DNA from 2 places in the Thauera sp. WH-2 genome. Region 1 is predicted to be linked to the other one. Evidence: predicted binding sites of a transcription regulator. Region 1 holds the regulator's gene; the other holds the start of a gene.
What was found. The regulator sigma-54, encoded in region 1, starts transcription at its own class of promoters, with help from an activator protein. The targets are predictions, from matches to a motif close to TGGCACGCTTNCTGCTNA.
Positions count from the first base shown of each region.

Region 2: glnA (type I glutamate--ammonia ligase) is a predicted target of sigma-54. The motif match lies at 2,774-2,791, and genes of this name have one in related genera.

Region 1 is NZ_JBLWFG010000003.1:9,785-15,334, forward strand. It holds gene ACNKW1_RS06585 (CinA family protein) at 1-424, shown strand, start outside; gene recA (recombinase RecA) at 578-1,612, shown strand; gene ACNKW1_RS06595 (regulatory protein RecX) at 1,627-2,076, shown strand; gene lptB (LPS export ABC transporter ATP-binding protein) at 2,063-2,785, shown strand; gene ACNKW1_RS06605 (RNA polymerase factor sigma-54) at 2,807-4,264, shown strand; gene hpf (ribosome hibernation-promoting factor, HPF/YfiA family) at 4,282-4,605, shown strand; gene ptsN (PTS IIA-like nitrogen regulatory protein PtsN) at 4,746-5,231, shown strand; gene hprK (HPr(Ser) kinase/phosphatase) at 5,200-5,550, shown strand, end outside.
Region 2 is NZ_JBLWFG010000014.1:11,711-17,260, reverse strand. It holds gene glnL (nitrogen regulation protein NR(II)) at 1-579, opposite strand, end outside; gene ACNKW1_RS15315 (DUF4124 domain-containing protein) at 634-1,128, opposite strand; gene glnA (type I glutamate--ammonia ligase) at 1,266-2,675, opposite strand; gene ACNKW1_RS15305 (cation diffusion facilitator family transporter) at 2,903-4,102, opposite strand; gene ACNKW1_RS15300 (rhodanese-like domain-containing protein) at 4,163-4,615, shown strand; gene nadA (quinolinate synthase NadA) at 4,728-5,550, shown strand, end outside.

The DNA of each region.
Region 1 (5,550 bases):
CACGGCCGAGTCCTGCACTGGGGGCTGGATCGCCGAAGCCGTCACGGCCATCAGCGGCAGCTCCGCCTGGTTCGACCGCGGCTTCGTGACCTATTCCAACGCTGCCAAGATCGACATGCTGGGCGTGTCCCCAGCCACCCTCACCGCACACGGTGCCGTAAGCGAGGCCACGGCGCTCGAGATGGTGGCCGGCGCACTCGAACGCAGCCTGGCAGACATCGCGGTGGCGGTCTCCGGCATCGCCGGACCGAGCGGCGGCACCCCCGACAAGCCCGTCGGCCTGGTGTGCCTGGCGTGGGCCACGCGCAGCGTGCCGGCGCGCGCGCTCACCCTGCGTTTCGCGGGCGACCGCTACGCCGTGCGTCGGCAAACCGTTCTGCGCGCCCTGCAGGGTATCGTTGAGCTCGCCTCGCCCGCCGATTGAATCACGGCCTGCCTCCAACTGCTTGCAGCCGTCCAGGGCTTCACGTATTTACTGTACTCCCATACAGGCCTTACACTGATGGCGGCGGCACGGCAGACCGCAGGCCTGCAATCTTTGTGCCATAATTCGCTCAACCAGACAGGACGCACTCCAATGGACGACAACAAGGCCAAGGCTCTCGCCGCAGCGCTCTCGCAGATCGAGAAGCAGTTCGGCAAGGGCTCGATCATGCGCATGGGCGACGGCAACGTCGAGCGCGATATCCAGACCGTCTCCACCGGGTCCCTCGGGCTCGACATCGCACTCGGCCTCGGCGGCCTGCCGCGCGGTCGGGTGGTCGAAATCTACGGCCCCGAATCTTCCGGCAAGACCACGCTCACGCTGCAGGTCATCGCCGAGATGCAGAAGCTCGGGGGCACCGCAGCCTTCATCGACGCCGAGCACGCGCTCGACGTCGGCTACGCCGAGAAGCTCGGCGTCAACATCGAAGATCTGCTGATCTCGCAGCCCGACACCGGCGAGCAGGCGCTGGAAATCGCCGACATGCTGGTGCGCTCGGGCGGCGTGGACATCGTGGTGGTCGACTCGGTCGCCGCGCTCACGCCCAAGGCCGAGATCGAAGGCGAGATGGGCGACCAGCTCCCCGGCCTGCAGGCCCGCCTGATGTCGCAAGCGCTGCGCAAACTCACCGCAAACATCAAGCGCACCAATACCCTGGTCATCTTCATCAACCAGATCCGCATGAAGATCGGTGTGATGTTCGGCAGCCCGGAGACGACTACCGGCGGCAACGCGCTCAAGTTCTATGCCTCGGTGCGCATGGACATCCGCCGCACCGGTACGATCAAGAAGGGCGACGAAGTGGTCGGGTCCGAGACCCGCGTCAAGGTGGTCAAGAACAAGGTCTCGCCACCATTCAAGGAAGCGCACTTCGACATCCTCTACGGCGAGGGCATCTCACGCGAGGGCGAGATCATCGACCTCGGCGTGGAGCGCAAGATCGTCGACAAGTCCGGCGCCTGGTACGCATACAACGGCGACAAGATCGGCCAGGGCAAGGACAACTCGCGCGAGTTCCTGCGCAACAATCCCGCGCTCGCACGCGAGATCGAGAACAAGGTCCGCGCCGCGGTCGGCCTGCCCGAGATGGCGCCTGCCAGCCCGGCTTCCGCCCCTGCCGAGGCCTGAGCGGAGCCGCGCACATGGGCGAGCCGAGCCTGCGCGAGCGCGCGCTTCGCCACCTCGCCCGCCGCGACCACTCGCGTGCCGAGTTGGCGCGCAAGCTCGCCTCGCATGGCGAGCACGACGAGATCCAGGCCGTGATCGCGCGCATGGGCGAACTCGGCCTGCAGTCCGACAGCCGCTATGCCGAAGTCTTCGTGCGCAGCAAGTCGGCCCGCTTCGGCGAGACACGGCTGCGCAGGGAGCTCACACTGCGCGGAATCGACCGTGATCTGATCGACGCTGCGCTCGCGACCGAGTGCGTAGAATCGGAGCTCGACCGTGCTCGCAGCGTGCTGCGCGGCCGATTTTCCACGCCGCCCACCGAAACCCGTGAATGGGCCCGCCAGGCGCGCTTCCTGCAAACCCGGGGTTTTGCACCCGAACTGATCCGCAAGCTGCTGAAAGAGCCCCACGATGAGTCTGCTTAAGGTCGCCGGACTGCAAAAGCGCTACAAGGCGCGCACCGTGGTGCACGACGTTGGCTTCGAGGTCGGCTCGGGCGAGGTCGTCGGCCTGCTCGGACCCAACGGCGCAGGCAAGACCACCTGCTTCTACATGATCGTCGGCCTCGTGCGCGCGGACGGCGGGCAGATCACCCTGGACGGGAAGGATCTGACCCATCTGCCGATCCACGCCCGCGCACGCCTGGGCCTTTCCTACCTCCCGCAGGAGATGAGCGTCTTCCGCAAGCTCACCGTGGCCGAGAACATCCAGGCGGTGCTCGAGCTGCAGGGGCTGGACAAGCGCAAGGTCGGCGAGCGGCTCGAAGAGCTGCTGATCGAACTCGGCATCCACCACCTGCGCGACAGCACCGCGATCTCGCTGTCGGGCGGCGAGCGCCGCCGCTGCGAGATCGCCCGGGCGCTGGCCACCGATCCGCGCCTGATCCTGCTCGACGAACCCTTCGCCGGCGTGGACCCGATCGCGGTCATCGACATCCAGAAGATCATCCGCTTCCTGAAGGAGCGCGGCATCGGCGTGCTGATCACCGACCACAACGTACGCGAGACGCTCGGTATCTGCGATCGCGCCTACATCATCAGCGAAGGCCGTGTGCTCGCCAGTGGCGCACCGACCGAGATCATCGAGAACGAGCAGGTGCGCCAGGTCTACCTTGGCGAGCACTTCCGGCTCTGACTGCGCGCCCCTGCTCACGCCATGAAGCCCAGCCTCCAGCTCAAGCTCTCGCAGCACCTCACACTGACGCCGCAACTGCAGCAGTCGATCAAGCTGCTGCAGCTATCGACGATCGAGCTGAATCAGGAGATCGAGCGCTTCCTGCTGGAAAACCCGATGCTCGAGCGCGAGGAGGGCGAAGGCGAGTTCCTGCCCGCCGCCGCAAGCACGCCCAGCGAACAATCCCACCAGGAAGCACCGCAGGGCGAAGGCCCCGCCGAATCCGGCAGCGAGGCTCTGCAGCACGAAGGCGGAGAGGGCAGCAGCGAGGATGAGAGCATCGACTGGTCCAGCGTGGGCACCGGGGCCTCCAGCCGCAGCGAGGACGATGAGGACATCGATTATCAAGAGTTTCAGGCCGCCGGCATCTCGCTGCGCGACCACCTCGATCAGCAGATCGCCCTGTCGCCGCTGTCGGATCACGACCGCGCGCTGGTGCGATTCATCGTCGAGGCGCTGGACGATGACGGCTATCTGCACCAGCCGCTTGAGGAACTACTCGAACTGCTGCCGCCCGAATCGGGCATCGAACTCGAAGACCTGAGCATTGCCCTGCACCATGTGCAGAACCTCGAACCAGCGGGCATCGGCGCGCGCTCGCCGCAGGAATGTCTCGCGCTGCAGTTGCGCACACTGCCAGAGTGCGCGACGCGAGCACTCGCCCTCGAGGTCGCCACCAAGCACCTGGAACTGCTCGCCGAACGCAACTTCGCCAAACTGAAGAAGCTCACTGGCTCGGACGACGAAGCGCTGCGCGCGGCGCACGCACTGATCTGCAGCCTCGACCCGCACCCCGGCTCGCGCTATTCCACCAGCGAGACACGCTATGTGCTGCCCGACGTGGTCGTACGCAAGGTGCGCGGGCGCTGGTCGGTCAGTCTCAACCAGGACGCCATGCCGCGCCTGCGCATCAACCGCCTGTACGCCAGCCTGCTGCAGCAGAACCGCGGCCAGGGCGGCGGACTGGGCGGCCAGTTGCAGGAGGCACGCTGGCTGATCCGCAACGTGCAGCAACGCTTCGACACCATCCTCCGCGTTTCCCAGGCCATCGTTGACCAGCAGCGGCAGTTCTTCGATCATGGCCCTGTGGCCATGCGCCCGCTCACGCTGCGGGAGATCGCCGACCAGCTTGAACTGCACGAGTCGACCATTTCGCGCGTGACCACGCAAAAGTACATGGCGACACCGCGCGGCGTGTTCGAGCTCAAGTATTTCTTCGGCAGTCATGTCGCCACCGACACCGGTGGGGCGGCCTCTTCCACGGCGATTCGCGCGCTGATTCGCCAGTTGGTGGAAGCCGAAGACAGCAAGAAACCGCTGTCCGACGCCAAGATTGCCGAGATTCTAGGCCAGCAGGGTATCGTGGTCGCACGGCGCACCATCGCCAAGTATCGCGAATCCCTCAATATCCCGCCGGTCAGCATGCGCAAATCCATCTGACAACCACAGGAGTCACCATGAATCTCAACATCACCGGGCATCATGTCGAAGTTACCCCGGCCATCCGCGACTACGTCACCTCCAAGCTCGATCGCGTCATCCGCCACTTCGACAACGTCACCAGCGTTGCGGTAATCCTCTCCGTCGAGAAGCTCAAGCAGAAGGCCGAAGTGACCCTGCACGTGCGCGGCAAGGACATCTTCGTTGAAAGCGACGATGCCGACCTGTACGCCGCCATCGACTCGATGACCGACAAGCTCGACCGCCAGGTGCAGAAATACAAGCAGAAGATGGCCGAGCACAACCACGAGTCGCTGAAGCACCAGACCCCCGAGGACTGAGCCTTTCGTTACAGCCCCATGACCGGGGCGCGGTTGTGGTTATAATGCGCGCGTTTTGACGACGCCTGCGGCGCCCGCCCCGGAACGACAGTCGCCCCGGCGACCTGGAAGACCGGGGCGTCGTGTTTGCACACCTGCGAATGAGCCTGATATCCCAACTCCTGCCACTTCCCAATGTGGTGGTCGACCTCGACGCCAGCAGCAAGAAGCGCGTCTTCGAGCAGGCCGGCCTGCTTTTCGAGAACAACCAGGGCATCGGTCGCAGCACCGTTTTCGACAGCCTGTTCACCCGCGAACGCCTGGGCTCCACCGGCCTCGGGCAGGGCATCGCGATCCCGCACGGCCGCATCAAGGGCCTCAAGGATGCAGCGGGCGCCTTCCTGCGCCTGGCCACGCCAGTCCAGTTCGATGCGCCGGACGGCCGCCCGGTCAGCATGCTGTTCGTACTGCTCGTGCCCGAACAGGCCAACGAGACACACCTGCAGTTGCTCTCCGAACTTGCGCAGATGTTCAGCGATCGCGCATTCCGCGAAGCGCTGCTGAATGCGCCGGATGCGGCACACATCCACCAGATGTTCATGAACTGGGGCGCCCATGCGGCAGACCAGCCTGACCCGGCTGTATGAGACCCATCGCGACAGTCTCAGCCTGATCCACGTCAGCGGGCCGCTCGAGGCCCGCCTCAGCGTGGGCGAAGAGCGCATCTGGCCGGCTGATCTGGTCGGCCACCTCAATCTGATCCACCCCACCCGACTGCAGGTGCTCGGCAGCGCCGAACTGGCCTGGGCGCAACGCCACTCCAACGAGAAGGTCGCTCACCATCTCAACGAGATCCTGTCGGCGCACCCGCCAGCCATCATCGTCGCCGACGGCTGCGAGGTGCCCAACATCCTGCACGGCATCTGCGAGGCCCACGACGTAGCGCTGTTCACCGCGCGCCACCCT
Region 2 (5,550 bases), on a different contig from region 1:
GCTCAGCAGCCGGTTCATCAGGTCCTGCAGGCGGTCCGCTTCGGCGATGATGACGTCGGTGAACTCGCGCAGCTGCGGGTCGTCAAGCTCGTGCTGCAGCAACTGTGCCGAGCCGCGGATGCCGCCCAGCGGGTTCTTGATCTCGTGCGCGAGGTTGCGGATCAGCTCTCGGTTGGCCTGCTGCTGCTGGAGCAGCTGTTCTTCCCGTGCGACCCTCAGCTGTGCGTCGATGGGGCGGAACTCCAGCAGCAAACGTGCGCCCGCCGCCTCGATGGGTGTGACCGTGCAGTCCAGGCGGATCGGGCTGGCTTCCCTGCAGGTTACCGTGAGGTCCTGCCCGGTGTAGCTCCAGTTCGTGCGCAGTGCGTTCTCGAGTGCCGCGCTCAGCCCCGCGGGCTTCCCGAGCAGACGCTCGAGAGGCTGGCCGAGCAGCTTGCGCTGGCTGATGGCGAAGAGATTTTCTGCGCCCGGATTGATATAGCGGATCGCCAACTGCCCATCCACCAGGATGACGGCAGAGGACAGCAACTCGAGTCCGGCAAATGGGGCTGCGGCGGTGTGGCTGGGAGGGGTTGGCATGGGCGCGTCCGAGGGATTCTTTCGATCAGAAGCAAGATACGCGCCAGATGTGGATCATCGCAGACCCGAGATCTCCCGGCGCAGGGCCTCGATGTTGCGTTTGTGGAGCTCGACCTTGTCCTTGAAGGGCTGCAGGCGATCGAGCACCTTCTGGTAGTTGCGCTCGTCGCCCGTTCGGATTGACTCCTGTTCGGCGAGCGCCTGCTCGGCTTCGGCGAGGGACTTTTCCTCGTGCTCGAGTTCGCCCGCGAGAACCTTGAGGCGTGCGTCGTCACGGTTGCGCTGATCGTCGGGGCTTACGCGCGGAAAACTTCCGGGCGTCGCCGCCGCAGGCGTGCCCTTTGGCGTGCTCGCTGCCGGGCTGCGCGGGGGCGCGGGGATGGTCGACACCGCCTGGTCTGACTCGAGGCGTACACAGCCGCGTCCGAGCGAGCGGTCGTTGGTGTAGGTCACTCGTCCGTCGGGGTCGGTGCACTTGTAGATGTCGGCCCATGCAGACGGGGCGAGGCCGGCAAGCAGGATCAGGGGAAGGAGTTTCGATGGATGCATGCGCGTGTCCTGGGGGGCGCTTCCGTGGCGAATGCACGGTCGTGCGCCCTTGCCCTTGCGGAATGAAGCCTGATTAGACTCCAGAAAAAAAGGACGGGCAATGCCCGTCCTTTCCTGACTGCGCAGTAAGCCCTGGATTACAGGCTGTAGTACATGTCGAATTCCACCGGGTGAGTGGTGATGCGCATGCGGTCGACCTCTTCCTGCTTGAGTGCGATGTAGGCGTCGATGAAGTCGTTGGAGAACACGCCGCCACGGGTCAGGAATTCGCGATCCTTGTCGAGATACTCCAGCGCCTGCTCGAGGCTGGTGCACACGGTCGGGATCAGCGCATCCTCTTCCGGCGGCAGGTCGTACAGGTTCTTGTCGGCCGGGTCGCCTGGGTGGATCTTGTTCTGGATGCCGTCCAGACCCGCCATCATCAGCGCGGCGAAGCACAGGTAGGGGTTGGCCAGGGGATCCGGGAAGCGTGCTTCGATGCGGCGGCCCTTCGGGTTGGCAGTGTAGGGGATGCGGATCGAGGCCGAGCGGTTGCGTGCCGAGTAGGCCAGCTTGGTCGGGGCCTCATAGTGCGGCACCAGGCGCTTGTACGAGTTGGTGCCCGGGTTGGTGATGGCGTTGAGCGCACGGGCATGCTTGATGATGCCGCCGATGTAGTACAGGGCCATCTCGGACAGGCCGGCGTAGCCGTTACCTGCGAACAGGTTCTGGCCGTCCTTCCAGATCGACTGGTGCACGTGCATGCCGGAGCCGTTGTCGCCGACGATGGGCTTGGGCATGAAGGTGGCGGTCTTGCCGTACTGGTGTGCAACGTTGTGCACGATGTACTTCAGGACCTGGGTCCAGTCGGCGCGCTTGGTCAGCGTGCTGAACTTGGTACCGATCTCGCACTGGCCGGCGTTGGCCACCTCGTGGTGGTGCACCTCGACCGGCACGCCGCAGGCCTCGAGTGCGAGGCACATGGCGGCGCGCACATCGTTCAGGCTGTCGACCGGCGGGACCGGGAAGTAGCCGCCCTTGACGCGCGGACGGTGGCCGGTGTTGCCGCCCTCGAACTTGTCGGCGGTGGACCAGGCGGCCTCTTCCGAGATGATCTTGCTGTACACGCCCGACATGTCCACCGACCACTCGACCGAGTCGAAGATGAAGAACTCGGGTTCCGGGCCGAAGAAAGCGGTGTCGCCGATGCCCGTGCTCTTCAGGTAGGCCTCGGCGCGCTTGGCGATCGAGCGCGGGTCGCGGTCGTAGCCCTTGCCGTCGGACGGTTCGATGACGTCGCAGGTGATGACCAGCGTGGTCTCGTCGAAGAAGGGGTCGATGTAGGCGGACGAGGGCTCGGGCATCAGCACCATGTCCGAAGCCTGGATGCCTTTCCAGCCCGCGATCGACGAGCCGTCGAAGGGATGGCCGTGCTCGAAGTGCTCTTCTTCGAAAGCGGACACGGGCAGGCCGACGTGCTGCTCCTTGCCGCGGGTATCGGTAAAGCGCAGGTCCACGAAGCGCACTTCGTTTTCCTGGATCAGCTTCATGACGTCTTGGGCGTTCATTTTCACTCCTGGTGAGATGAGGCGATGCGGGTGTTGAGCGGGTGGAGCAGCGGCCGCAAGAGGTCGAGGTCGTTGCACCGGATGTCTGTGCAAGGCACTAAGCAGTAAGCGTGCCAAGTTTCGCAGATGCGCGAATCATTGTGCCATAAGGGGCGATGCCCGAAAGCGGTGCCTGAGTCCGCCTGATTCTGCACCCAGGTGGTGCGGTGCGGGGTTGGCATGCACCGTCATGGTGCAAGGGTGTGGAATACCCGGATGCTCCGAAAGCGGGGGTAGGCCCTGAGCCAGCGTGCGATGCGCTGTTGCAGTGCGTCGAGTTCCAGGCCGGCGGGGGCCGAAGACAGGAAGAGTTCAACCTCGACGCGCTGGCCGAGGTAGTGGATCTGCACGCGCGAGGGCGGGGGCAAGTCCGCGCCGAGCAGTGTGCGCATGCTGGCGACGATCTCCGCACGTTCGGGTAGTGGGCCCGGCGGCACGACCTGCAGGTCGCCGTCGTCTTCCGGATCGATGTGAACCAGCACGTCGCGCACCTCGGGGTGTGCAGTGCGAACGCGCATGTAAACCGCGTCGGAGATGCGGTGCCCCTCGGATACCGTGATGCGTGGATCGACCTGCACATGGGCATCGCAAAGCACGCGGTCGGCCATGCGCCGGGTGCGCATGTCGTGCAGCCCGATGACGCCCGGCGTGTCCTCGATCGTCTTGCGCAGACGCTGGAGTTCCTCCTCGGGGAGTCCCGTGTCGATCAGCTCGCCGACCGCCTTCCAGGCCAGCTTCAGCCCCATGTGCAGGATCAGGAAACCGACCACTGCCGCCGCGAGCGGCTCCAGAAAGGGGTAGCCCGCCAGGCTGCCGCCGATGCCCGCCGCCACCACCAGTGAGGAGGCAGCGTCCGAGCGCGCGTGCCAGGCGTTGGCCTCGAGTACGGGCGCGCGCAGGCGGCGTGCGGCCGAGAGCGTGAATCGGAACAGCCCCTCTTTGGCGAACAGGGTGATCAGCGCCATGATCAGTGCAGCCGGATGCAGCTCCGGCAATGCGTCCATGTGCTGCAGGCGCACGCCCGAACTCCACAGGAAGCCGATGCCCACCCCCGCGAGCACCGCGCCCAGCACGAGCGTGGTCGCGGTCTCGATGCGGCCGTGTCCATAGGGATGGTCCGTGTCGGCCGGGTCGGCGCCCTTGCGCCCTGCCACCAGCACGAGCAGGTCGGTGACCAGGTCGGACAGCGTGTGCGCCGCGTCTGCCACCAGGCTGAAGGCATTGGCGAACAGGCCGATGATGACCTGCCCCACGGCCAGGGCCGCGTTGGTGATGATGGCGACCAGGGTGGTGCGCTGGATGCCTTTTCCGCGCGCGCCGTCATCATGCTGGAGTTCGCGGGCTGTGGCGGTGCCGGAGGGTCTTTGGGGGGCGTGTGAGGGGTGCATGGGGGTGGCGCGGCGGACGCGCTATACTTCGGCCGACCTACATTTTAGACGGATGTTCGCATGGGAACCCTGTCGGACTTGTTGTCCCTTGCGCACGCACGTGCGGAAAACCTCGGGCTGCCGTACCCGGGTGCGCTGACGCCCGCTGAAACCTGGCAGGTGATGCAGCTCGCCCCCGGCGCCAAGCTGGTGGATGTGCGCACGCGCGCCGAACTCGATTGGGTCGGCCGGGTGCCGGGTGCGGTGGAGATCGAGTGGAAGTCCTATCCCTCGATGCAGGAAAATCCCAACTTCCTGGCCCAGCTCAAGCATCAGGTCGATCCCGAGGCGCTGGTGCTGTTCATCTGCCGCTCCGGCGTGCGCTCGGATTCGGCTGCGCGCCTCGCTACCTCGGCGGGCTATGCCAACTGCTACAACGTCCTCGAAGGCTTCGAGGGCGACAAGGACGCCAACAACCAGCGCAACCGCACTGGTGGCTGGCGCCATGCCGGCCTGCCTTGGTATCAGGGCTGAGCTGCAACAACTCCTTACCCGGCCCTGCGCGGCCCGGCCGAACCCGCCGCCGCGTGCAGGGTCCGACGCCCGTAACCCCGGGATTGTCCCGACCGGATCCGGATACCAGAACATGCAAGTCTCCACCATCAGCTTCGACCGCTTCAACGTGCTCGCCGACGACGAGGCGCAGGCGCGGATCCGCGCCGCGCGCGCGCGCCTCGGCGATCGCGCGGTGCTGCTCTGCCATCACTACCAGCGTGCCGATGTATACCAGCACGCCGACCTTACCGGGGACTCGCTCAAGCTTGCGCGCCTCGCGTCGCAGACGGACGCCGAGTTCATCGTGTTCTGCGGTGTGCACTTCATGGCCGAGGTCGCCGACATCCTGTCCAAGCCCAGCCAGATCGCCATCCTTCCCGATCTCGCCGCCGGCTGTTCGATGGCCGACATGGCAAGTCTGGCCAAGGTCGAGCGCTGCTGGCGCGAACTGGCCGAGGTGCTCGACAAGCCCGATGAGCTGATCACTCCGGTCACCTACATCAACTCCGCGGCCGACCTCAAGGCCTTCTGCGGTGAGCACGGCGGCATCGTGTGCACCTCGACCAACGCACCGACCATCCTCGACTGGGCGTTCGCCAAGCGCGAGAAGGTGCTGTTCTTCCCCGACCAGCACCTCGGGCGCTGGACCGGTTTCAAGAAGGGCATTCCGCTCGACGAGATGGTGGTGTGGGACCCCGACCTCGAGTACGGCGGGCTCACCCCAGAGCAGATCCGCAAGGCGAAGATCCTGCTGTGGAAGGGGCACTGCTCGGTGCACCAGATGTTCCAGCCGGTACACATCGACCGCTGGCGCGAGAAGCACCCGCACGGCTTCGTGATCTCACACCCGGAGAGCATGCTCGAGGTGTGCCAGAAATCCGATTACGTCGGCTCCACCGAGTTCATCCTCAACA